DNA from 2 places in the Streptosporangium sp. NPDC048047 genome. Region 1 is predicted to be linked to the other one. Evidence: riboswitches for the same ligand, from Rfam matches in the RefSeq annotation. Region 1 holds a riboswitch; the other holds the start of a gene.
The links. Region 1 has a riboswitch for glycine ahead of gcvP (aminomethyl-transferring glycine dehydrogenase). Riboswitches for the same ligand answer to the same signal wherever they lie in the genome.

Region 1 (15,917 bases):
ACCGGCGAGCCGTCGCGCAGCGGGTGCCCGGGGAGGTACTCGGCGAGGTGGGCGCGGACCGCGACGGGCCCGACGCCGGGACCGCCGCCGCCGTGCGGGATGCAGAAGGTCTTGTGCAGGTTCAGGTGGGAGACGTCCGCCCCGAACTCGCCCGGCTTGGCCAGGCCGACCAGCGCGTTGAGGTTGGCGCCGTCGACGTAGACCTGGCCGCCGGCCTCGTGCACCAGCTCGCAGATCCGGGTGATGCCCTCCTCGTAGACGCCGTGCGTGGACGGGTAGGTCACCATGATCGCGGCGAGCCGGTCGCGATTCTTCTCGATCTTGGCGGCGAGGTCGCCGAGGTCGACGTTGCCGTCGTCGTCGCAGGCCACCACGACGACCCGCATGCCGGCCATGACGGCGCTGGCGGCGTTGGTCCCGTGCGCGGAGGAGGGGATGAGGCAGACGTCGCGGCCGGACTCGCCGCGCGCCCGGTGGTAGGCGCGGATGGCGAGCAGGCCGGCGAACTCGCCCTGGGAACCGGCGTTGGGCTGGATCGACACGGCGTCGTAGCCGGTGACCTCGGCGAGCCAGCCCTCCAGCTCCCCGATCAGCTCGGTGTAGCCGGCGCCCTGCTCGGCGGGGGCGTAGGGGTGCAGGCCGGCGAACTCGGGCCAGGTGATCGGCTCCATCTCGGTGGTCGCGTTGAGCTTCATGGTGCACGAGCCCAGCGGGATCATCGACCGGTCGAGCGCGATGTCCCTGTCCTGCAGCCTGCGCAGGTAGCGGAGCATGGCGGTCTCGGAGCGGTGGCTGTGGAAGACCGGGTGGGTCAGGAAGTCGCTCGTCCGGGTCAGGGTGGCGGGCAGCGCGTCGTGGGCGGAGGCGTCCAGGTCGGCCAGGACCGCGCCGCCGGCGCCGAAGGCGGCCAGCACCCGCTCGATGTGCGGCGGCTCGGTCCTCTCGTCACAGGAGACGCCGACGTGGTCGTCGTCGGCGAGCCGCAGGTTGACGCCGTTGTCGCGGGCCGCGGCGACGACCTCGGCGGCCCGGCCCGGGACGCGGGCCAGCACGGTGTCGAAGAAGGCGTCGTGGACGACCTCGACGCCGCCCTGGCGCAGGCCCTCGGCGAGGACGACGGCGTGGCGGTGGACGCGGCGGCCGATCCTGCGCAGCCCCTCGGGGCCGTGGTAGACGGCGTACATCCCGGCGATCACCGCGAGCAGCACCTGCGCGGTGCAGATGTTGCTGGTGGCCTTCTCGCGGCGGATGTGCTGCTCGCGGGTCTGGAGCGCGAGGCGGTAGGCGGGGCGGCCGTCGGCGTCCTGGGAGACGCCCACCAGGCGGCCGGGCATCTGCCGCTGCAGGCCGTCGCGGACCGCCATGTAGGCGGCGTGCGGGCCGCCGAAGCCCATCGGCACGCCGAACCGCTGGGTGGAGCCGACCGCGATGTCGGCGCCCATCTCACCGGGGGCGGTCAGCACGGTGAGGGCCAGCAGGTCGGCGGCGGCGACGACCTGGGCGCCGCGGGCGTGGGCGGCGTCGGCGACGGAACGGAAGTCCCTGATCCGGCCGCTCGCGCCCGGGTACTGCACGAGCACGCCGAAGCAGTCGGGCAGCTCGGCGGTGAAGTCGCTCTCGACCAGCTCGATGCCGAGCGGCTCGGCGCGAGTGGCGAGCACGGCCTTGGTCTGCGGCAGGGCGTCGGCGTCGACGACGAACACGTTGGAGGCGGCCTTGCCGGCGCGGCGGGCCAGGGTCATCGCCTCGGCGACGGCGGTGGCCTCGTCGAGCAGGGAGGCCCCGGCGACGTCGAGGGCGGTCAGGTCGGCCACGACCGTCTGGAAGTTGAGCAGGGCCTCCAGGCGGCCCTGGGAGATCTCCGGCTGGTAGGGCGTGTAGGCGGTGTACCAGCCCGGGTTCTCCAGGAGGTTGCGGCGGATGACGGCCGGGGTGATCGTGTCGTGGTAACCCAGGCCGATCATCGAGGTGAGCACGGTGTTGCGGGAGGCGAGGGAGCGCAGCTCGGCGATGGCCTCCGGCTCGCTCGCCGCCGGGGGGAGGTCGAGCCGGTCGGCGATACGGATCGCCTCCGGCACGGCCACCGCGAGGAGGTCGGCGGCGGAGGCGAAGCCGACCGTCTCCAGCATGCGGGCCTGGTCTGCGTCGGCCGGGCCGATGTGACGGGTGGAGAAAGGCGGGGAGCTGAGCTCACCGAGCGGTGACAGGTCGGTCATGGAAAGCCTCCCGAGGCTGGTGGAGACCGGCGCTGAGCGCGGGCGTATGCCGGGTCTCCCCCTCTGTCATCTCCACCTGAGAGCTTCACCTTCCCCGCCGGGGAGGGCTTTCACCGTCGGTGAGACACGCCTGGCGGGCGCACCTGCTTTCCAGAGTCGCCTCGTCCGTGCGGTACAGGGTGCCTGAGAGATTCCGGGGAGGTTTGCTCCTTCGGCGCCCCGGTCGAGCCGGGGTCTCTCCCGCACGGTGTCTGCGGCCAGACCAACTTTACCCGGTTCGCCGGGCTCTGCGACGGCGGGCCAGCTCATCCGCCTGATGATCTCCTAAAGGGCTCTGGGACGCCTCCGCCCGCTCGCCGGGCAGATCGGCCAGGGAGCCCTCCACCTCCTGCCAGACGCGGCCCAGCGCGATGCCGAAGACGCCCTGGCCGCCCTGGAGGAGGTCGATGACCTCGTCGGGCGAGGTGCACTCGTAGACGCTCACGCCGTCGCTCATCAGGGTGATCTGGGCGAGGTCGCTGACCCCGCGGTCACGGAGGTGCTGTACGGCGATGCGGATCTGCTGGAGGGAGACGCCGGTGTCGAGGAGGCGTTTGACGACTTTGAGGACGAGGATGTCGCGGAAGCCGTACAGTCGCTGGGAACCTGAGCCCTGGGCGGCCCTGACCGTGGGCTCGACGAGCCCGGTGCGGGCCCAGTAGTCGAGCTGGCGGTAGGTGATGTCGGCGGCGGCGCAGGCGGTGGGGCCGCGGTAACCGACGTCGGCGGGCGGGCTCACCGGTGCCCCGTCGAACAGCAGACCCTCTTCGCCCGCGCGCTGACAGGCCTCCCCGCGCCGTTTCGGGTCATCCTGATCGGCGTTTCTACCCTCGCCGCTGCTGACCGCCACGCGGACCTCCGGCTTTCTCTCATCCCGCGGCCTGATCTGGGGGTTTACGCGCGGCCCCGGGGTTCACTTGCACCGTAGGCTCGGGGCCAAGCCCAGTCAACGACCCCACCCGGCGCGTCGTGAAGCGTAAATGCACCGAAATACCTACCCCGCGCGGCCGAAGTCCTCGGGCGTGATTGTGTCAAGGAACTCCCTGAACTTCTCCACCTCGTCCTCCTGGTCGTCGGGGATGATCACCCCGGCCTCGGCGACCACGTCCTCGCTGGCGAAGATGCGGGCGCCGGTGCGCAACGCGAGGGCGATCGAGTCCGACGGGCGGGCGCTGACCTCCGTCCCGTTGGAGAACACGAGATCGGCGAAGAAGATGCCGTCCCGGAGGGCGACGATGTTGACGGTGGTCAACTGGACGTCCAAGGCGTCGAGCACGTCGCGGAAGAGGTCATGGGTGAGCGGCCGCGGTGGCGGCTCGTCGGCCTGGGCCATGGCGATCGCCGTGGCCTCGGTCATGCCGATCCAGATCGGCAGATAGCGCTCCCCATGTGCCTCCTTGAGCAGAACAATGGGCTGGTTGGAAGGCATCTCAACCCGAACGCCCACGACCTCCATCTGCAACACGGGCTGCTCCATCTTCGCTGGATTTCGACCGGTTCGTTCAACGTAACATCCGGGGGACTTCGGCCGTCCGGCCAGGGCTCACCGGCCCAGGGCCCCTCGAACGCCGGAACGCAGCAACGAGGCGTGTAATTCCAGCAGGAGCCCGGATATCTCCCGGGCCGTCTCATCGGCCTCGGCGATCGCCCCGGGGCCGCGGCGGCGCAGCAGGGGGGCGATGGCCTGCTCCACCAGGCCGGCCTCGCGCTCGGCGGCGGCCTTGACCGCCCGCAGGTGGCGGGCGTGCAGGCCGAAGGCGGCCAGGGCGCCGACGCTGCGGGCCACCGCCAGGGCATCGGCGTCGTAGCGGCGGGCCACGGCCTCCACCAGGCCGAAGTCCTCCAGCTCGGTCAGGGCCTCCTCGGAGAGCGAGGCGGCGGTCAGCAGCTCCGCGCGGGTGAGGCGGACCTCCCTGACCGGCTCGTCGGGCAGGGCCCGGGGCGGGGCGACCGGCCGCTCCTCGCGGTCGGCCGCCTCCAGCCGGTCCTTGATCACGCGCAGCGGGAGGTAGCGGTCACGCTGCTCGCTGAGGATGTAGCGGAGCCGCTCGACGTCGGCGTAGGTGAACTTGCGGTAGCCGGAGGGGCTGCGCTCCGGCTCGATCAGCCCCTCGCCCTCCAGGAAGCGAATCTTGGAGATGCTGACGTCGGGGAACTCGCCCTGCAGCAGGGCGAGCACCTCCCCGATGCTCATGTGCGCACGAGCGGCCTGCGAGCTCATCATCCTCCAGAGGCGCCGCGGGTGAGGAAGACCAGCCGGAACTTGCCGATCTGTACCTCGTCCCCGCCGTAGAGCGGCACCTCCTCGATCCGCTCACGGTTGACGTAGGTGCCGTTCAGGCTGCCGACGTCACGGACGGTGAACATGCCGCCGCCGCGCCGGTAGAACTCCACGTGACGGCGCGAGACGGTGATGTCGTCCAGGAAGATGTCGCTCTCGGGGTGACGCCCCACGGTGGTCAGGTCGCTGTCCAGCAGGAAGCGGCTGCCGGCGTTGGGACCGCGCATGGCGACCAGCAGAGCCGTGCCCGGGGGCAACTGCTCGACGGCCTGCCGCTCGGCGAGAAGCGTCTCTCCGGTCTCCGCCTCATACGCCTCGATCCCGGAGAGGGAGATGGTGGACGTGCTGTCTCCGGGTGACTCGTACTTGGTCAGCGGCGAACCGCATTGGGAGCAGAAACGGGCGTCCTCAGGGTTGGGGTGCCCGCACTGCGTGCAGTAGACGCTCGGCATCGATCGGCTCGGCCTCCTACCGCGAAGACGCGGCAACGGTGCTCAGGGATGCGCGCCTCGCTTCTTCGCTTCTCAAGTATTTTCTCTGACTGCGAATGCCGCAACATACACCAATGAGACGCAAAGATCAAGGCCGACGCTCGACCGCGGGTTCGGTCGGGACAAAGTTACCGCCGGGTGGTACTCCCGGTCCATAATATGGCGACACTGCGTGTCGCGGCTGTGTTGATGGCGACGCTGTTCTTATGGCGACGCTGCGCGTCGCGGCTCGGGGCTCTTGACCCGGTGTCTTCCCTCGTCACTCCGTCGCTCCGCTCCTCCGTTCCTCAGTCCAGACACCGGCGCCCCCTCGCGGGTCCAGACACCGGCGCCCCCGAGCGGGTCCAGACCACCGGCGCCCTCGCGGTCAGAGGCCGGTGGCGTCCTCTACGACTCTTGCCCAGTGTTCGAGCAGGCCCTGGGCCGTGTCGACGTCGTGGCCCTCGGCCCACAGGTGGGTCACGGCCTCGGCTGGGTCGGGCAGCACCAGTGCCCAGGCCCCGTCGTCGGTGACGACCCGCACCCCGTCGGTGGTGTCGATGCGGTGGTGCTGGGCGGCCTCGATGACCGAGCGCATCACCACCCCCTTGGCGGCCCACGGCGTCGGCACCGTACGGCGCAGCAGCTTGGCCTCCGGGATCCTGGCGTCGATCTGGCTGAGCGACAGGCGGGTCCTGGCGACCAGTCCGAGCAGGCGCAGGAACGCGGCCAGGCCGTCCACGGTGGGCCCGAACTCAGGCACGACGAAGCCGCCCCGCCCGTCCGCCGCGAAGATCATCTCCTGCTTCCGGACGGCGCCGGTGAGCGCGTCGACCGCGGTGGCGGTCCACTCGACCTGCACGCCGTGGAAACGGCAGACCTGCTCGGCCACCCGGGTGGTGGTGACCGGCAGCGCCACCCGGCCGGCGCACCTCTCGGCGGCCACCAGGTCCAGAACCACCAGCAGGGCGCGCTCCTCGCTGATCAGGTGGCCCAGCTCGTCCACCAGGGCGATCCGCTCCCCCACCGGGTCGAACCGCACCCCGAAGGCCGCCCGGGACGAGCTGACGAGCTCCGACAGCCGCTGCAGGTCGCGGCGGCGCTCGGCGAGGGTCTCGGTGGGCGAGGCCTCGTCCAGCCGGTTGTTGACGGTCAGCACCTCCACCCCGACCCGGCCGAGGAGGCTCGGCAGCACCAGGGCGGAGGTGCCGCCCGCGCAGTCCACGACGATCTTCATGTCGGCGTCGCGGACCCCCCGCATGTCCACGTGCCGCAGCAGCTCGTGGGTGTAGTCCTCGACCGCCCGGGGCGGGAAGCGCAGCTCGGCGATCTCGCCGGGGAAGGCCCGCCGGAACTCCTGGCGGGCGAAGACCCGGTCGAGCTTGCGCTGGGCCGCCTGCGACAGGTCGGCGCCGTGCTCGTCCATGAAGACGATGTCCACGCTCTGCGGGTCGCCGGGGGTGGTGCGCAGCGCGATGCCGCCGACCGCGTTCTCCCGGGCGGTGTGGAAGCGCGACACCGGCAGCGGGGTGGCCTCCAGGTCCAGCACGTTGATGGCGCTGGCGTTCAGCGCGCTGATCACCGCCCGCTTCAGCGCCCTCGCCGCGCGGGAGGAGTCGCGGGAGGTGACGACGGAGGCGCCCTTGCTGAGCGTGGTGGCGTAGGCGCTGGCCAGCCGTACGCACAGCTCGGGGGTGATCTCGACGTTGACCAGCCCGGAGACCCCGCGCGGGCCGAAGAGGTTGCGCTGGCCGCGCGGCTCCCAGATGACGCTGGTGTTGACCACCGCGCCGGCCTCGATGGTCTTGAAGGGGTAGACCTTGACGCCGGAGGAGACGTAGGAGCCGGCCTCGATGATGCACTCGTCGCCGACGACGGCGCCCTCCTCGATCCGGACGCCGGTCATCAGGTCGGTGTTCTTGCCGACGACGCAGCCGCGCATGTGGACGCCGGGCCCGACGTAGACGTTGTCGCAGACCACCGCCCGGTGCAGGAAGGCGCCCTCGCGGACCACCGCGTTGCTGCCCAGCACGGTGTACTCGCGCAGCTCGGCCCCGGCCTCGACCTTGGCGTAGTCGCCGACGAACAGGGGGCCCTTGAGCACGGCGTCGGGGTCCACGGACGCCCCCTCGGCCACCCAGACGCCGGGCGAGACCTCGAAGGCGTCGATGTCGAGCTTCACCCGGCCCGACAGGGCGTCGGCCTGGGCCTTGAGGTAGCTCTCGTGGGTGCCGACGTCCTCCCAGTAGCCGTCGGCGACGTAGCCGTACAGCGGGGCGCCGCGGGCCAGCAGCCGCGGGAAGACGTCCGCCGACCAGTCGACCGGCACGCCGGAGGCGATCTCGTCGAGGATCTCCGGCTCCATCACGTAGACGCCGGTGTTGACGGTGTCGGAGAAGACCTGGCCCCAGGTGGGCTTCTCCAGGAAGCGCTCGACCCGGCCGTGCTCGTCGACGATGACGATGCCGAACTCCAGGGGGTTGGGCACCCGTTTGAGGCCGATGGTGACCATCGCGCCGTTCTCGCGGTGGAAGCGCACCATGTCGGTCAGGTCGATGTCGGTGAGGGCGTCGCCGGAGATCACGAGGAACGGCTCGTCGCGGAGCTTGTCGGCGGCGTTCTTGACGCTGCCGGCGGTCCCGAGGGGCATCTCCTCGGTGGCGTAGTGCAGGCTCATGCCGAGCTCGTCGCCGTCGCCGAAGTAGTTGCGCACCAGGACGGCCAGGAACTGCACGGTGACGACGGTCTCGGTGAACCCGTGCCGCCGCAGCAGCCGCAGCACGTGTTCCATGATCGGCCGGTTGATCACAGGGAGCAGGGGCTTGGGCTGGTTGGCGGTCATCGGCCGGAGCCGTGTCCCCTCCCCGCCCGCCATCACGACGGCCTTCACGAATCACCTCTTAAGGCGTTTGGCTCCTTTGACGAGCTGCCGCACCTGTACCCAATACAGCACTCCGGACCACCAGTACAGGCCCGTGCCCCAGATGGCCAGCGACCAGCCGACGATCCGGGCCGGATCGGCGTACCAGGTGTCGTGGTGGGCCAGGAACAGCAGGGGGAAGGCGTAGAGCAGGTTGGCGGTGGCGGCCTTGCCGAGGAAGTGCACCGGCAGCGCCGGGCCGTACCCGAGGCGGCGCAGGATGGGCGGGATGCCCAGCATCATGACGTCGCGCAGCGGGATCGCCAGCGCCAGCCACCAGGGGATGATGCCGCGCATGGCCAGGCCGAGCAGGGTCGCCAGGATGTAGAGGCGGTCGGCCAGCGGGTCCAGCAGGCGGCCGAGCCTGCTGGTCTGGTTCCACGCCCGGGCGATCTTGCCGTCCAGCCAGTCGGAGAAGCCGGCCAGCATCAGCAGTCCGACGGCCCAGCCGTCGGCCTTGGGCCCCAGCACCAGCCACAGAAAGACCGGCACCCCCAGGAGCCTGGCCAGACTGAGCGCGTTGGGGACCGTCCAGACGCGGTCCTCGGTATCCGATGCTTCCGGATTCACCGGTATGTCTCCCCTCCCGTACTTGATGCCGACCCTACCTGTGCGGGGCATGCGCGAACCGTATCCCCGTTGGGGATACGGTTCGCGGCCTGCCCCCCGGCAGGGGGCGGGTCAGGAGCGGCGCACCGCCGCGCGGGACGACCAGGCCCAGATCAGCACGGCCACGGTCAGGCCGAACAGCGCCAGCCCGCTGGGCACGTGCGTGCCGAGCATCTCCCAGCTGAAGTGCTGGCCCAGGCCGATCAACAGCAGGGCCAGGCTGGCGAGGGCGGGCCAGCCGGCGCCCCGGCCGGGCCGCCAGACCAGCACGGCGGCGACGACCTGCAGCAGCGCGATCAGGTGCACCACCATCCCGGCCATGACGTGCGTCTCGGCCAGTTCCTCCCCGCCGCGTACGGCCTGGCCGGCGAACGAGGCCGCGACGATCAGGCCGGCCGCCTGGGCGGTGACCAGGACGCGCAGGCCGTACAGCAGGCCGGCGGGGACGGGACGGCCGTCCGCCGTGGCCGGCCGGGTGATGACCTCCTGCATGGGGAGTGTCCTTCCTCGGGTGAACGATTCAGGACACATCGTGGCGGCGGGGGGCCGCGGCGTCGTCACCCCCGGGGAGGATGCGCGGCTCCGCCCCGGGGCGGATGCCCGACCGGCCGGAAACCGGCGTCGACCAGCCCCATCCGGTGCGCGACCACCGCGGCCTGGGTGCGGTTGCGCACGCCCAGCTTGTCCATGGCGGTGGAGACGTGGCTCTTGACCGTGGTGACGCCCACGTGCAGCGCGTCGGCGATCTCGGCGTTGGACAGGCCCGTCCCGACCAGCGCCAGCACCTCCAGTTCCCGGTCGGTCAGACCGGCCGGGACGTGCGCGGCGGCCTGCTCCTCGGCGGCCAGCGCCCGCTCCACGACGCGGCGCAGCACCGAGGGGGCGAGCAGCGGCTCGCCGGTGGCCGCCCGGCGCACCGCGTCGACCATCCGGCCGGGCTCGTCGTCCTTGACCAGGAAACCGATCGCCCCGGCGCGCAGCGCGGCGTAGACGTTCTCGTCCTCGGCGAACGTGGTGAGGATCACGATCCGGGCCGCGGGCCAGGCCGCGAGGACGCGCCGGGTGGCCTCCAGGCCGTCCATCCGGGGCATGCGCAGGTCCATCAGCGTCACGTCGGGGCGCAGCCCCTCGGCCAGCCGTACGGCCTGCGCGCCGTCCACCGCCTCCCCGCAGACCTCCATGTCACCGGCCGCCTCCAGCAGCATCCGCACGCCGGCGCGCACGAGCGCCTGGTCGTCGGCGACGACCACCCTGATCACGTTGCCTCCTCCGGGACCGCCCGGTCCTCGTGGCACACCCTGTTCCAGCCCGCCCGGCCCGTCCATCCGTTCCGTCCCGTCCCGCCGGCCGGGTCGGCGGGGTCGGCGGGGAGCGTCACCGCCAGGCGCCATCCTCCCGCGTCGTCGGGACCGGCGGACAGCCGGCCGCCCAGCGCCCTGGCCCGCTCGCGCATCCCCGCGACGCCCTGTCCCGCCCCGGGCAGGTCCTCACGGAGCCCCCGCGTCCCGGCCTCCGGGCTCTCCTGGGCCCGCGGTGCTCCCGGACGCGCGGAGGAGCGCGGGGGTGTGTCGTTGGCCACGTTCACCGCGAGCCCCTCGCCGGTCACGGCGAGCTCGACGGCGACGGCGGTGCCGGGGCCGGCGTGCTTGAGGACGTTGGTCAGCCCCTCCTGGACGATCCGGGCCGCCGAGGCCCGGCTCACCAGGGGCAGCCGCGTCACCTCGGGGTCAAGGCGCAGCTCGGCCCGCAGCCCGGCCGCGTTCATCCGCTCCACGGCCTCGCGCACGACGTCCTCGGGGTCGAGCAGAGGCGGGTGGACGAGGTCCGGGTCGCGCACCACGTTGAGCAGGCCGCGCAGGTCCTCCAGCACCTGGTGGCCGGTGGCGCGGATGTCGGCCAGCGCCTCGGCCACCGGGCCCGTCGGGGCGGCGTACCCGGCGGCTCCGGCCCGCAGCACCATGGCCCCGACGTGGTGGGCGACGATGTCGTGGACGTCGCGGGCGATGCGCTCACGCTCGGCCAGCAGGTCGGCCCGGGCCCGTTCGGCGGTGAGCAGCCTGGCCTCCTCGGCCATCGCCAGCCGCAGCTCGGTCGTGGCCCGCCGGATGCCGACGTAGCGGCCGATGACGACCGGTGCGGCGACCATCGCCAGCAGCGCGACCACTCCGGTCGGGGTGACCGGGGAGAACTCGTCCCCCACGAGGTTCAGCGCTATGACGGCGGAGGCGGTCACGTAGGCGACGCCGGCCCACGACCAGGAGGCCCGCATCGCGAACACGCCCAGTGTGACGAGGAACAGGCTCTGAGCGGGGCCGGCGGCGAAGCCTGCGACGCGGTCGGCCACCAGCACCAGCAACGCCTGTACGGCGAAGGCCGTTCCGGGCAGGTTGCGCGTCATCCCGGCGGTGAGGCCGTAGCAGATGACGAACCAGCCCGCCCCCCAGACCGGCAGCGGCCCGTCGTGCCACCTGGTCCAGGTGCCGAGCACCATGAAGGCCACCCCGCCGCCCGCGAGCAGCAGGTCGAGGCCGGGACGGTGCTCCACCCCGGTCATCGGTTCGATGGGGTGGCGCAGGTAGCGGCCGACCGCCACGGGGACGACCCCCGCCATCACCGGGACGTACCAGGAGGCGGCGGTGAGGGCGATCCCGGGGTCGGCCACGTTGACCGCGGTGGCGGCCCCCGTCAGGATCCCGGCGGCCATGGCGCGGCGCCGGCCGCCGCGGTGGGCGGCCACGCCCGCCGCGACGGTCAGCAGGATCTGCGTGGTGTTGGCGGTGTAGGCGCCGAGCTGGTCGCACACGACGAGGAAGACCGCCAGGAAGGCGCAGACCGTCAGGGGGAACCGCCGGACGAACCCCATGGGCGCCCCGGCCAGCAGGGCGAACCCCCAGGTGATCAGCGCCGGGACGGTGCCGCCGAGGTAGGCGCCGCCGGAGACGAGCCGGTCCAGGGCGACCGCGGCGACGGCCAGGCAGACGTCCACGGCCCAGCCGCGCCGTCCCGTGCCGGTCACCGTGCCGCCGGGCTTCGGGGCCGCAGACGGGTCACGGGATCTCATACGGCATGTCACGGAGTCGCATACATGCACGGTATAGGCTTTGACGAGGGAGAAGTCCTCCTCCGGAAGGGCGGTCGCCTCCTCCAAGTGGCCGCGGGATCCGGCCAGCCGTTGGGGCGGTTTCGGACCTCACACCGCCTATGGTGCACAGCATGAGCAGTGACGCCGCACTCTTTCTCAGGCAGTGGATGCGCTCCCCGGCGACCGTCGGGGCGGTGGCCCCCAGCTCCCGCCGGCTCGCCGAGGCGGTGACCGCGCCGATCCCCCGCCGGGGCGACCCGGTGGTGGTGGAGCTCGGTGCGGGCACGGGCGTGTTCACCGCGGAGATCCAGCGGCGGCTGGGCGGCCGGGGGCACCACCTGGCCGTGGAGATCAACCCCCGGATGGCCGGGCTCCTCGCCGACCGGCACCCCGAGGTCGACGTCGTCGCCGCCGACGCGGCGCAGTTGCCCTTCCTGCTGAGAGAGCGCGGGCTGGCCGGCGCCGACGTGGTGGTGAGCGGCCTGCCGTGGGCGTCGTTCCCCGACGGCCTCCAGGTGCGGCTGCTGGAGGCGGTCCGCTCGGCCATGGGGCCTGACGCGGCCTTCACCACCTTCGCCTACGGCTTCGTCCGTCACCTGCCGCCCGCCCGGCGCTTCCGGCGGCTCCTGACGGCCTCCTTCGAGGAGCTCGTGGCGGGCCGGACCGTGTGGGGCAACCTGCCGCCGGCCTTCGTCTACCACGCGCGCCGGCCGCGCCCCGCCGACGGGGCGGGCCGTCCCGGCTGAGCCCGTACGGCGGGGCGGAGGCCCGGAAAGGGGCGGAGGCCCGGAAAGGGGCGGAGCGGCACGCCGGAGGCGGACCCGGAGCCTGGGAGGCCCGGACGGGGACGGACGGCGGGCGCGGGCTCCGGGGAGACGGGCGGGGCGCGGGCGTCGGGCGCGTGGCACTGGATCGGGAACAGAACCTCGTTCTAAGATCGCGCGACCGGAATGGAGTTGATCGCCCGTGGACTTCACCCTTCCCGAGAGCGCGCTCGCCGTCCGGCGCGGCGTCTCAGACGTCTGCGCCCGCTACGACCTCGATTACTGGCAGCGCTGCGAGGCCGAGAAACGCTGGCCGCAGGAGGTCTGGGACGACCTGGCCCGGGGCGGCTGGCTCGGCCTGGCCGTACCGGAGGAGTACGGCGGGGGCGGCCAGGGCCTGCTGGAGCTGGCCGTGGCCACCGAGGCCCTGTCGGCGTCCGGCGCGGCCGGCGGCTCGGCGTTCACCTACGTCCTCACCCCGGGGTTCGGCGCCCTCACCCTGGCCCGGCACGGCAGCCCCCGGCAGCGCGAGGAGCTGCTGCCGAAACTGGCCACCGGCGAGGTGGAGACCTGCTTCGCCCTCACCGAGCCCGACGCCGGATCCGACTCCCTGGGCATCTCCACCTCCGCCCGGCGCGACGGCGACGAGTTCGTGGTCGACGGCCGGAAGGTCTGGATCACCGGCGTGCAGCGTGCGACCTGGATGCTGCTGGTCACCCGGACCGTCCCGGCCGCCGAGGCGGAGCCGCGCAGCCACGGTCTGACGGTCCTGCTGGTGAACGTGCCCGAGGCGGTCGCCGCCGGATCGCTGTCCTACCAGCCGATCCCGAAGATGGGCGCCAACACCACCCCCTCCAACACGGTCTTCCTCGACGGCCTGCGGGTGCCGGCGGCGAATGTGGTGGGCGAGGTGGACCAGGGGTCGCGGGTGCTGTGGGACGTCCTCAACCCCGAGCGGATCCTGCTCGCCGCCGGCGGGCTGGGCGCCGCCGAGGTCGCCCTGTCGGTGGCCGTGCGCTACGCCGGGGAGCGGGAGGTCTTCGGCCGGCCGATCGGCGCCAACCAGGCCGTCGCCTTCCCCCTCGCCGAGGTCAGGGCGGAGATCGAGCTGGCCAGGCTGATGGTCCACAAGGCCGCCTGGCTGTTCGACGCCGGGCTGCCCTGCGGGACCGAGGCCGGCATCGCCAAGCTGGCCGCCTCGCGGGCCGCGTGGGATGCCGCCGATCGGGCGTTCCAGACGCTGGGCGGCATGGCCTACTCGCTGGAGTACCCGGTGGCGCGGCTGCTGGCCGACGCCCGCGTCGGCAAGGTCGCCCCGGTCGCCGAGGAGATGCTGCTCAACCATCTGGCCACCCGGGTGCTGGGGCTGCCCAGGAGCTTCTGACCCGGTTGCGGGGCCGCCGCCGGGGGCAGACTCCCCTCGGACCCGGCGGCCGGCGCCGGGCCCCGACGACGGCGAAGAGCGCCGGACCGGACGACGAGGGGAAGCAGCCGATGCCCGCCTACGCCAGCACCGTGATCGACGCCTCCGCGGACGAGGTGTGGACCTACCTGAGGGACTTCGGGAACCTCGCCGAGTGGCTGCCCGGGATCTCCTCCTGCGTGTTCGAGGAGGGCGAGGGCGGTCCGGGCACGGTGCGCCGGATCGAGGGCGCGGGAGGGATCTTCCGGGAGCGGCTGCTCACCCTCGACGACGACTCCCGCTCGGCGGCCTACGAGATCCTGGAGAGTCCCCTGCCGGTCCGGGAGTACCGGGCGGTCTACCGGGTCAGCCCCGTCACCGACACCGGCCGGGCGTTCGTGGAGTGGTCGGCGGTCTTCGAGACGGACGCCGGGGCGGACGAGGCCAAGGTGACCCGGACCGTGGCCCGGCACATCTTCGCGCCCGGTCTGGCGGCCCTGGGTGAGCGGCACGCCGGGCGTCTTCCCTCGGCGGACGCCGAACCGGTCGGCTGATCCCGGCGGGGCGGCCCTCGGCGGCCCGAGGGACGGCTCTCCGGGCCCGCCGGGCTCTCCTTGAGGGATCTTTCCCGGGGGTGCCCGTGCGGGCCCTCAGGTGAACCTCGGCGGGCGACGCTCCCGTACGGCCCGCACCCCCTCGGCCACGTCCGGGCCGGTGAAGCCGAGGAACTCCATGGCCAGGGAGGCGTCGAAGGAGGGACCGGCCAGGCGCAGCCAGTTGTTGAGCGCGTACTTGGTCAGCCGGATCGCCTCGGCCGAGCCCGCGGCCAGCCGTACGGCGACCTCCAGTGCCCGCTCGTGCACCTGGTCGTCGTCCACGCACAGGCTGACCAGGCCCATCGCCTCGGCCTGCTCCCCGGTGACCGGCTCGCACAGCAGCAGGTGGTACTTGGCCTTGGCCAGCCCGCACAGCAGCGGCCAGACGATGGCGGCGTGGTCGCCGGCGGCCACGCCGAGGCGGGTGTGGCCGTCGATGACGCGCGCCGTACGGCCCGCCACGGAGACGTCGGCCAGCAGCGCGACCGCCAGGCCCGCGCCCACGGCCGGGCCCTGGACGGCCGAGACGACCGGCTTGGAACAGTTGATCACGTTGTAGACGATGTCGCGGGCCTCGGTGAAGACCCGCATGCGCGTGGCGTGGTCGCGGGTCATCTCCTCGATCATCGCCAGGTCGCCGCCGGCCGAGAACGCCTCGCCCTCGCCCCGGACGAGCACCGCGCGCACGGCGTCGTCGCGGTCGGCGTCGAGCCAGACGCCGGCCAGCTCGCGGTGGCCGGCGGTGTCCACGGCGTTGAGCCTGCGCGGCTCGCTGATCGTCACCCGGAGCACCCCGTCGGCGGCCCAGTCGATCTTCAGCTTCTCGTAGCCCTCGTACCCCTTCATCGCCGGGCCTCCTCGGGCCGTGTGGCGGCGGCGTCCGGCAGGTCCCGCGCCCCGGGACGGGCTCCGGTTCCGGTCTCGGCTCCGCCTCCGGTTCCGGCCCCGGGCCGGGTTCCGGTCCCGAACCGCGTGGCGGCCTCGACCAGCGCCGCGACGAGCCGGTCGCCGTCGTCGCGCTCGGGGTGCCACTGGACCCCGACGCCGAAGGGGTGGTCCCGCAGCTCGACACCCTCGACGATCTGGTCGTCGGCCCAGGCCACGGGGGTCAGGCCGGCGCCGATCCGCCGGATCGCCTGCCGGTGCGGCGCGGTCGTCTCGACGCGGTCGCCCACCGCCTCGCCCAGCCTGCTCGACGCGCTGACCTGGACGACGTGCCCGCCCCCGGTGTGGAGCTCGTGGTTGTCGACCGCGTCGGGGAGCCACGGGATCAGGCTGCCGCCCTGGGCGACGTTCAGCACGTGCATGCCCCGGGCGACGCCCAGCAGCGGCAGGCCGGCCTGGACGGCGGCGCGGGCCAGGGCCAGCTCGAAGCGGTCTCGGCGGTGCTGGGGCTCGCCGAGCCGCTTGTCGCGGGCCGCGCCGTACAGGGTGGGGTCGATCTCGCCGCCGCCGGTGAGGAGCACCCCGGAGAGGTGGCGCGCGTGCTCGGCGGCCACGGCCGGGGTGAGCGGCGGGAGCAGCACCGGGACGCCGCC
Region 2 (8,068 bases), on a different contig from region 1:
GATCGTGATCTCCCGGGCCGCGCGGCCGTCGGCGGCCAGCTCGGCGAGCGCGGCGCGGTCGGCGGTGGGGTAGGCCACGAGCACGTCCCGCAGTCCCGTGGAGACGAGCCAGAGGGCTTCGGGGAGGGTGAAGGCCATGATCCCGGCGAAGCCGTCCATGGCGAGGATCCGTTCGAGGACGGGGCGGGAGCGGATCGACTTGCTGGCGACCCTGATCGGCTTGCCGCCGGCCCGCCGGACCATGTTCTCCGCGTTGGAGCGCATGGCCGCCAGGTCGAGGACGGCGAACGGGGGGTCCAGGTGCGCGGTGACCCGGTCGTAGCGCTGGCGGTCGTCCATGACGGCAGGATAACCCGGACCGGCCGAACATGAGCAGTATTCATGTCCATCGGGCGGCGGTAAAGTCTCCCGCCAGGGCGATCCCAAGATCATGAAAATGGCAGGTCGCGGCCCGCACGGGAGCTTCCGGCCGGTTAAGCCTGGAGGCGTGACGAGTAGCCTTCAGGAGACCTCGGCGGGGCTCGGGGGGACGACGGCCGAGGAACAGCAGCACGCCGCACGCCGCCGGGCGGTACGGCTGTTCCGCCCGGCGAGGAGCCCGGCCGGCGTGGTGGTCGCCCTGATGACGTCCACCGCGTTGTCGGCCGCCGCCGGGGTGACGGCCGGGATGGTGACGGACCACCCGCTGGGGCGGGTGCCGTACCGGAGAATCGCCACCGGGCCCGGCGCCGCCGCCTGGTCGGACCCCTCCGTGATCCTCGTCTCGATGGGCGCGATCGTCGCCGGCGCCGTGCTGCTCACCCTCGCGCTGCTGCCGGGGCGCACCCGGCTGGCGCCGCTGGAGACCTCCGACCCGCGGCTGTACATCGGCCTGACCAGGAGCGGGCTGCGCCGTACGCTCCGGGCGGCGGCCGAGTCGGTGGACGAGGTGACCGGCGCGCGGGTACGCCTCGGCGCGCGGGACATCGAGATCACGGTCATCAGCGGCGCCGAGCGGACCGGCCCCCTGCTCCGCCAGGTCGGCACGGTGGTGGGCGACCGGCTGGCGGGCCTGGGCGCGATCTCCGAGGGGGAGATCGTGGTACGGCTCCGCAAGCGGGGACTCTAGATGTCCGGCGGACGGGAGCGGCGGATGGACGGAGAGCGCGGATGAGGCCGTACCGGGGCAACCGCATCGGGCTCGCCGTCGTCGGGCTGGCGCTGGCCGCGGCCGGCCTCTACGGCTTCCTGCGCGGGGAGGGCAAGCTCCCCCGGCCGCGCGGGGAGCGCCTGCTGCCCCGCGGGCTGCCCGCCCGGGTGGCCGAGCACCCGTGGGCGGGGTGGGCGGCCGCGCTGCTACTGACGGCGCTGGCGCTGCTGTCGATCCTCTGGCTGATCCGGGCCGTGGGGCTGGGGCGACTGGGGAGCCGGAGCGGCAGCGCGACCGCCATGCTGGGGGTTGCGCTTAAAGAAATCGAAGGGCTCGCCCGGATCCGCGTCCGGTGGGTCAAATGCGACCGGCTGCGGATCTCGGTGACCTGCGGGCCGTCGTCGGACCTCGCGAAGCTCGTCGCGCGGCTGAACCGCGATGCGGTCGGCAAGGTGCGCCGGACGGTCGGAGATGACGATCTCGGGGCGGTCGTCCGGCTGCACGTCGGACGGCGCTGACCCGCCGGACCACGACCCGGCCGGTACGGCGGGCGGGTCGTGGTCCGCCCACGGATCCCGGTCTCCCAGGCTCGGGAAGGCATCGCGGGACGGGCTGAAGAACATGCCGGGACGCGCGTCGGCCGCCGCGGTGGCCGGGACCGGATGCACGAGCCGGTCGCTCCGCCCGGGCGCGGGGAAGGCCGGCACCTCCGGGCCGGACGCGCCCGGGGTCTCCTCATCCGCCGCACGAGACCTCCTGGCGGTCCGGGAGAAGGCCAGCCCGGCCGCCAGGCAGGCGAACGGCAGGGCGGGCACCACGTACCGGTGGTCGAAGGCCGCGATGAACGGCGGCAGCGCCAGCAGCGTCGCGCCGGCCGCCCACGGCAGCAGCACGGCGCCGCCGAGCCGCCGGACGCGCGCCAGGACGCCGACCAGGCCGATCAGCACGATCGCGGCGATGAACGGGCCGCGCAGATAGCCGTACCGCTGGTAGTCGCGGAGCAACCCGGCGTACGGCTCGGCCAGCACGGGCCGGCCCGAGACGCCCTGGTAGGCGGCGGTGATCTGCTCGGCCGTCCGGCCCCGGGAGGCGGCGCCCTCCGGGAAGGGCCTGGCCGTCTCCGGGAAGACGTAGGCGCTCTGCGGGCCGGGGGCGGGGTAGACGCGGCGGTTCCAGTCGAAGATGTGGGCCACGTCGGCCAGTCCGGTGCGCAGGAAGTCGAGGGGCTGGGCCCTGATGGCCTGGGCGGCGAAGTCGCCGGCGAGCCGGTCGCGCTCCGCCCAGCTCCCCTCGATCTCGTTCAGGGGGGAGGAGCCGTCCCAGATGTACGCCGGCGGGGCCTTGCGCTCGCTCACCGGCTCGTCCGGGCACAGGGTGGCCTCCGGACCGGCAGGCCTGATCTTCGGGCAGTCGGCGAAGGTGAGCGTGCGCGCGTACAGGAAGGCGTTGCCCCGGGTCAGCCCGTAGGAACCGTACTCGGAGTGGAACCAGGCGGCGTAGGCGCCCAGGCCCAGCGCGGCGGCCACGGCGGTGGCGGTGACCGCCCGCCAGCCGGCCCGGCGGATCACCAGGCAGACGAGGACGACGGCGGTCAGCGGCAGGCCGATCGTCCGGGTGGCGGTCGCCGCGGCCAGCAGCAGTCCGGCGAACAGGGCGGCCGGGACACCTGGCCGCTCCCGCCGCAGCAGCAGCGTGACGGCCAGCACCGCGAGGAACTCCATCAGGGAGTCGGCCATGACGAGGTGTTCGAGCTGGACCTGGTGGACGTCCAGCAGGACCGGCAGGGCGGCGAGCGTGGCGCCCCAGCCGGGCAGGCCGCCGGGGCGGCGCAGCACGAGGTATACGCAGACCGCCGTGGCCAGGCCGAGGAGGTGCTGGACGACGACGACGGCCGGCACGCTGGACAGGGGGTGCAGCAGCCACAGGAACAGCGAGTATCCCGAGGGCCGCGACTCCATGGGCCGTGGGTCGAGGCCGCCGTTGAGGTAGACGAAGGAGTCGGCCCAGAACCACAGGGCCGGGCGGTAGCCGAGCACGGCCAGGGCCCGCAGCGCGCCCCCGGCGAGCAGGGCGGCCAGGAAGACCCAGTGGGCGCCGAGAAGGCGGAGGAGGCGCGGGGAACGGCGGTCCGGACGTACTCCCGCTGACACCTTCCGACCTCCGGGTCCATCTCGGGTGGAAGGCTCCTGCGGCCGGAACCTCCGCGACGAGCCAACCAGCATAGGCCGCCCGGCGGAGATCAGGTGCGGAAAGGCGGCTTTTGCGCTGATTCTGCCGATTCTGATGATTCAACGGGCTTGCGCCGGAGACCTTCCCGCACGGTGACCTGCGGAGACGTGCGCACGCGGCCTGCGGCGGCGGCTCAGCACTCGATGACGTTCACCGCGAGGCCGCCGCGGCTGGTCTCCTTGTACTTGTCGAGCATGTCCCGGCCGGTGTCGCGCATCGTCTTGATCGCCTTGTCCAGCGGGACGAAGTGCCGGCCGTCTCCGCGCAGCGCGATCCGGGCGGCGGTGATCGCCTTGATCGAGGCCACCGCGTTGCGCTCGATGCACGGGATCTGCACCAGTCCGCCGATCGGATCGCAGGTCAGGCCGAGGTTGTGCTCGATGCCGATCTCGGCGGCGTTCTCCACCTGCTCCGGGGTGCCGCCCAGCGCCTCGGTGAGCCCGGCCGCGGCCATCGAGCAGGCCGACCCGACCTCGCCCTGGCAGCCGACCTCGGCGCCGGAGATGGAGGCGTTCTCCTTGAACAGCACGCCGATCGCCCCGGCGGTCAGCAGGAAGCGCACCACGCCGTCCTCGCCGGGCGTCGGCGTGAACCGGTGGTAGTAGGTGAGCACGGCCGGGACGATGCCCGCCGCGCCGTTCGTCGGGGCGGTGACGATCCGGCCGCCGGCCGCGTTCTCCTCGTTCACCGCCAGCGCGAACAGCGTGACCCAGTCCATCGCCTGCAGCGGGTCCTGCCCGGACGACTCGCCGCTGAGCCGCCGGTGGAGCTGGTGGGCCCGGCGGCGGACCTTCAGCCCGCCGGGCAGCACGCCCTCCTTGTCGATGCCGCGCCGCACGCACTCGCTCATGACGCGCCACAGGTTCAGCAGGTCGTCGCGGATCTCCTGCGCGGAGCGGCCGAACGCCTTCTCGTTCTCCATCATCAGCCCGGAGATCGACAGGCCGGTCTCGGCGCAGTGCGCCAGCAGCTCGGCACCGGTCGTGAAGGGGTACGGCACCGCGGTGTCGTCGGGCTTGATCCGGTCGGCGCCGGTGGCGTTCTCGTCCACCACGAACCCGCCGCCCACCGAGTAGTAGACCTTCTCGCGGAGCGGGTCACCCGACTCGGAGAAGGCGGTGAAGCGCATGCCGTTGGGGTGGCGCGGCAGCGAGATCTTCCGTTCGAAGACGAGGTCCTCGCCGATCACGAAGGGGATCTCGTGCGCGCCGTACAACCGGACGGTCCCGCTCTCGCGCATGGCGGCCAGCCGCTCGTCGACGGTGTCGACGTCCACCAGCTCGGGCTTCTCACCCGACAGGCCGAGCAGGACGGCCTTGTCGCTGCCGTGGCCCTTGCCGGTCAGCCCGAGCGAGCCGTACAGGATCGCCTCGACCCTCGCGGTCTTCTCCAGCAGCCCGTCCTGGGCGAGGCCGCGGGCGAACCTGTGCGCCGCGGCCATCGGGCCGCCGGTGTGCGAACTGGACGGGCCGATACCGATCTTGAAGAGATCGAAGACGCTGATCGCCATTGATCTGGTCCTTGCTTGCGTCGCCGCGACCACGCGAGCCCCCATGGCCCGCATGGTCACGGCACTGTTGGGAGGAGGTCAGGACTCACCGGAGGTGAGCACGCCGTACTCCTCGGCGGACAGGAGGTCCTCGGGCCGGCCCTCCATACGGACGCGGAAGAGCCAGCCCTCGCCGTAGGGGTCGCTGTTGACCAGCGACGGGTCGTCCACGACCAGGTCGTTGACCTCGACGATCTCGCCGCCCACCGGGGCGAAGATGTCGCTCACCGACTTGGTGGACTCGACCTCGCCGACCGCGTCGCCCGCGGCGACGGTGGAGCCGACCTCGGGGACCTGCACGTAGACCACGTCACCGAGCGACTCGGCGGCGTAGGCCGTGACGCCCACGGTGAGGGTCAGGCCGTCGTCGATGCCCGCGACCCACTCGTGCTCCTTGGTGTACTGCAGGTCATCGGGAATGCTGCTCACTTTTTCCTCCTGTAGAAAGGCAGGTCGACGACCTCGACCGCTTCATGGGTACCCCGGATGCTCACGGCCAGACCCTCGGAACGGTCACCGTCCACGTAGGCCATGGCGATGGGCCTGCCGAGGGTCTGGGACGGGGCTCCGCTGGTCACCTCGCCGACGACGGCGCCGTCACCGGCGACGACCACCGGGTAGCCGTGGCGGGGCACCCTGCGGCCGGTCGCGATCAGTCCGACCAGGCGGCGCGCGGGCGGGACGTCCCTGAGAGGCTCCAGGGCGGCCCGGCCGACGAAGTCGCCCGGTTTGTCAAACCTCACCACACGGCCGAGCCCGGCGTCGAACGGGGTCAGCCCGGACGTCAGCTCGTTGCCGTACAGCGGCATGCCCGCCTCCAGGCGGAGGGTGTCGCGGGCGGACAGGCCCGCGGGGATGAGACCGTGCGGGGCGCCCGCCTCGGTCAGCGCCGACCACAGCGCCTCGGCGTCACCGGCGGCGACGAACAGCTCGAAGCCGTCCTCGCCGGTGTAGCCGGTGCGGGCGATGAGCGCCCGGATCCCGGCGACGGTCGCGGGCAGGCCGGCGTAGTACTTCAGGCCGTCGAGGTCGGCGTCCGTGAGCCCGCCGAGGATGGCGCGCGAGTTCGGGCCCTGCACCGCGACCAGCGCGTACTCCTCGGAGCGGTCGTCCACCGCGGCGTCGAAGTCCTTGGCCCGATCGGTCAGCTCGGCGGCGACCCGGGGGTAGTTGGACGCGTTGGCGACGACCATGAACTCGTCGGCGGCCAGGCGGTAGACGATCAGGTCGTCCAGCACGCCGCCGTCCGGCGAGACGATCATGGTGTAGCGGGCGCGGCCCGGCTCCAGCGCCGACAGGTGGCCGACCAGCGCGTAGTCGAGGGCCTCACCCGCCTGCGGGCCGGTCACGAAGATCTCACCCATGTGGGAGAGGTCGAACAGGCCCGCCGCCTGGCGGACGGCGTTGTGCTCGGCGGACTCGCTGCCGTAACGCAGCGGCATCAGCCACCCCGCGAAGTCGGTCAGGGTGGCGCCGAGAGCCTCGTGGACACCGCGCAGCGGCGTGGGTCGTGACATGTTCGCACCTCAGGCAGGGGACGGATGAGAGCATCCTCCCCCTCTGTCATTGATGCCTGAGAGCTTCGCCCGATTTTTGCCGGACTTTCACCTTCGGCGAGGCCGTACGGCCTGCTTTCCAGAGGTCACCTACCCGCACGGTCCTTTGCCTTGAGAGGTTCGCGGGGAGGGCTTGCTCCTTCAGGGGTCCTGGCCTGGATGTCAGGACTCTCTCCCGCACGGGTTCATCGGTGCCGTGGCCAGCCTAACCGGCGGCACCCGCCGAGCGAAATCCCTCACGGGGACTCACCGGGAACTCACTGGGGACTCACGGGGACTCACCGGGGCTCGCGGGGGGCTCGTGGGGGACTCGCGGGGGGCTCGCGGGGAAACGTCCGTCTCCGCCCGGCCGTACGGCGGGGCGGCCGTGTCGCATGGGTTCCTTGCATAATCTGATGAATCGATGGACGACTTCTTCCGCGAGAGGATCCTTGAGACGGGACGGCTGCCGCTGTTCTGCTTCTTCGTCGCGCTGATCGCCGCGTTCGTGCTGACCAGGATCAACGTCCGGCTGATCCGGGCGAAGATCGGCTGGTTCGGGAACGTCGGCGTCGGCGACATGCACATCCACCACGTGGTGTTCGGTGTGGTGCTGACCCTGCTGGGCGGGGTGGCGGGGCTGGTCGTCTCGGGTCTCTCCCAGGGCTGGTACGCCGTGACGGCCGCCGTGTTCGGGGCGGGGGCCGCCCTGATCCTGGACGAGTTCGCGCTGATCCTGCACCTCCGCGACGTCTACTGGGAGGAGGAGGGGCGGGCGTCGGTGGACGCGGTGTTCACCGCGATCGCGATCACCGGCCTGCTCCTCACCGGTCTGCGCCCGCTGGGCTGGGAGAACTCCGACGGCACGCCGCGCGGGGCGTGGCTCACCGCCGGCGTCATCGTGGCGAACCTCGCGCTGGCCGTGGTCACCCTCCTCAAGGGGAAGATCTGGACCGGCCTGGCCGGCCTGTTCCTGCCGCCGCTGCTGATCGTGGGCGCGGTACGGCTGGCCCGCCCGGGCTCGCCGTGGGCGCACTGGTTCATGGCGCCCGGCTCCCGGCGGCCCCGGCCCCGGAAGATGGCCACGGCGGTGCACCGGGAGAGGCGCTGGCGGCGACCGGTCATCCAGGCGAAGATCGCCTTCCAGGAGTTCGTCTCCGGCCGGCACGACCTGCCCTCCACCCGCCGCCTGGTCAGGCTCCAGGAGCGCCACGAGCACCCCGCGGGTCAGGAGCGCGTCACGGGCCGGGAACGTGCCGCGGGCCGGGGACACCACGAGGGCGCCGCGGGCCGGGACGGCCGCGAGCACACCGCGAGCCGGGAGTGACCCGGCCGTGAGCGGACTTCCGTCCCGCTGGGAGGGCGTGGCGCACCGGGTGCCCGACTCCCTCGCCGACCTGCGCGGCCCCGCCACCGGGGTGGTCAGCCTGCCCGTCCACCTGGCCTGGTCGGGCCTGACCGAGTTCGACCTGGGGAACCGGCTGCTGCGGATGAGCCTTTACCGGACGGTCATCACCGGCGGCGGGCGCGAGGACGCCGAGGCGTACCTCAACGCCGGGATCCTCCTCGCCGACTGGCCCCTGCTGCGCCGCGGCCTCGGGCCGAGTTACCGCGGGGCCTGGGAGG

Region 2: it holds a riboswitch for glycine, as region 1 does, so the genes downstream of both, gcvT (glycine cleavage system aminomethyltransferase GcvT) here and gcvP (aminomethyl-transferring glycine dehydrogenase) in region 1, are expected to answer to the same signal.

The regions. Positions count from the first base shown of each region.
Region 1 covers NZ_JBEZNH010000083.1:9,731-25,647, reverse strand. The annotation lists gene gcvP (aminomethyl-transferring glycine dehydrogenase) at 1-2,216, opposite strand, end outside; glycine riboswitch at 2,377-2,469, opposite strand; gene AB0D67_RS36875 (MerR family transcriptional regulator) at 2,485-3,015, opposite strand; gene AB0D67_RS36870 (bifunctional nuclease family protein) at 3,250-3,720, opposite strand; gene AB0D67_RS36865 (MerR family transcriptional regulator) at 3,799-4,449, opposite strand; gene AB0D67_RS36860 (FHA domain-containing protein) at 4,476-4,988, opposite strand; gene AB0D67_RS36855 (mannose-1-phosphate guanyltransferase) at 5,395-7,896, opposite strand; gene AB0D67_RS36850 (CDP-alcohol phosphatidyltransferase family protein) at 7,900-8,496, opposite strand; gene AB0D67_RS36845 (hypothetical protein) at 8,608-9,027, opposite strand; gene AB0D67_RS36840 (response regulator transcription factor) at 9,093-9,794, opposite strand; gene AB0D67_RS36835 (histidine kinase) at 9,791-11,596, opposite strand; gene AB0D67_RS36830 (methyltransferase domain-containing protein) at 11,749-12,363, shown strand; gene AB0D67_RS36825 (acyl-CoA dehydrogenase family protein) at 12,584-13,765, shown strand; gene AB0D67_RS36820 (SRPBCC family protein) at 13,876-14,337, shown strand; gene AB0D67_RS36815 (enoyl-CoA hydratase/isomerase family protein) at 14,434-15,225, opposite strand; gene AB0D67_RS36810 (type 1 glutamine amidotransferase) at 15,222-15,917, opposite strand, start outside.
Region 2 covers NZ_JBEZNH010000005.1:153,821-161,888, forward strand. The annotation lists gene AB0D67_RS06480 (amino acid deaminase/aldolase) at 1-339, opposite strand, end outside; gene AB0D67_RS06485 (DUF6286 domain-containing protein) at 488-1,108, shown strand; gene AB0D67_RS06490 (hypothetical protein) at 1,336-3,279, opposite strand; gene AB0D67_RS06495 (L-serine ammonia-lyase) at 3,492-4,868, opposite strand; gene gcvH (glycine cleavage system protein GcvH) at 4,947-5,336, opposite strand; gene gcvT (glycine cleavage system aminomethyltransferase GcvT) at 5,333-6,424, opposite strand; glycine riboswitch at 6,458-6,552, opposite strand; glycine riboswitch at 6,553-6,651, opposite strand; gene AB0D67_RS06510 (hypothetical protein) at 6,867-7,769, shown strand; gene AB0D67_RS06515 (hypothetical protein) at 7,777-8,068, shown strand, end outside.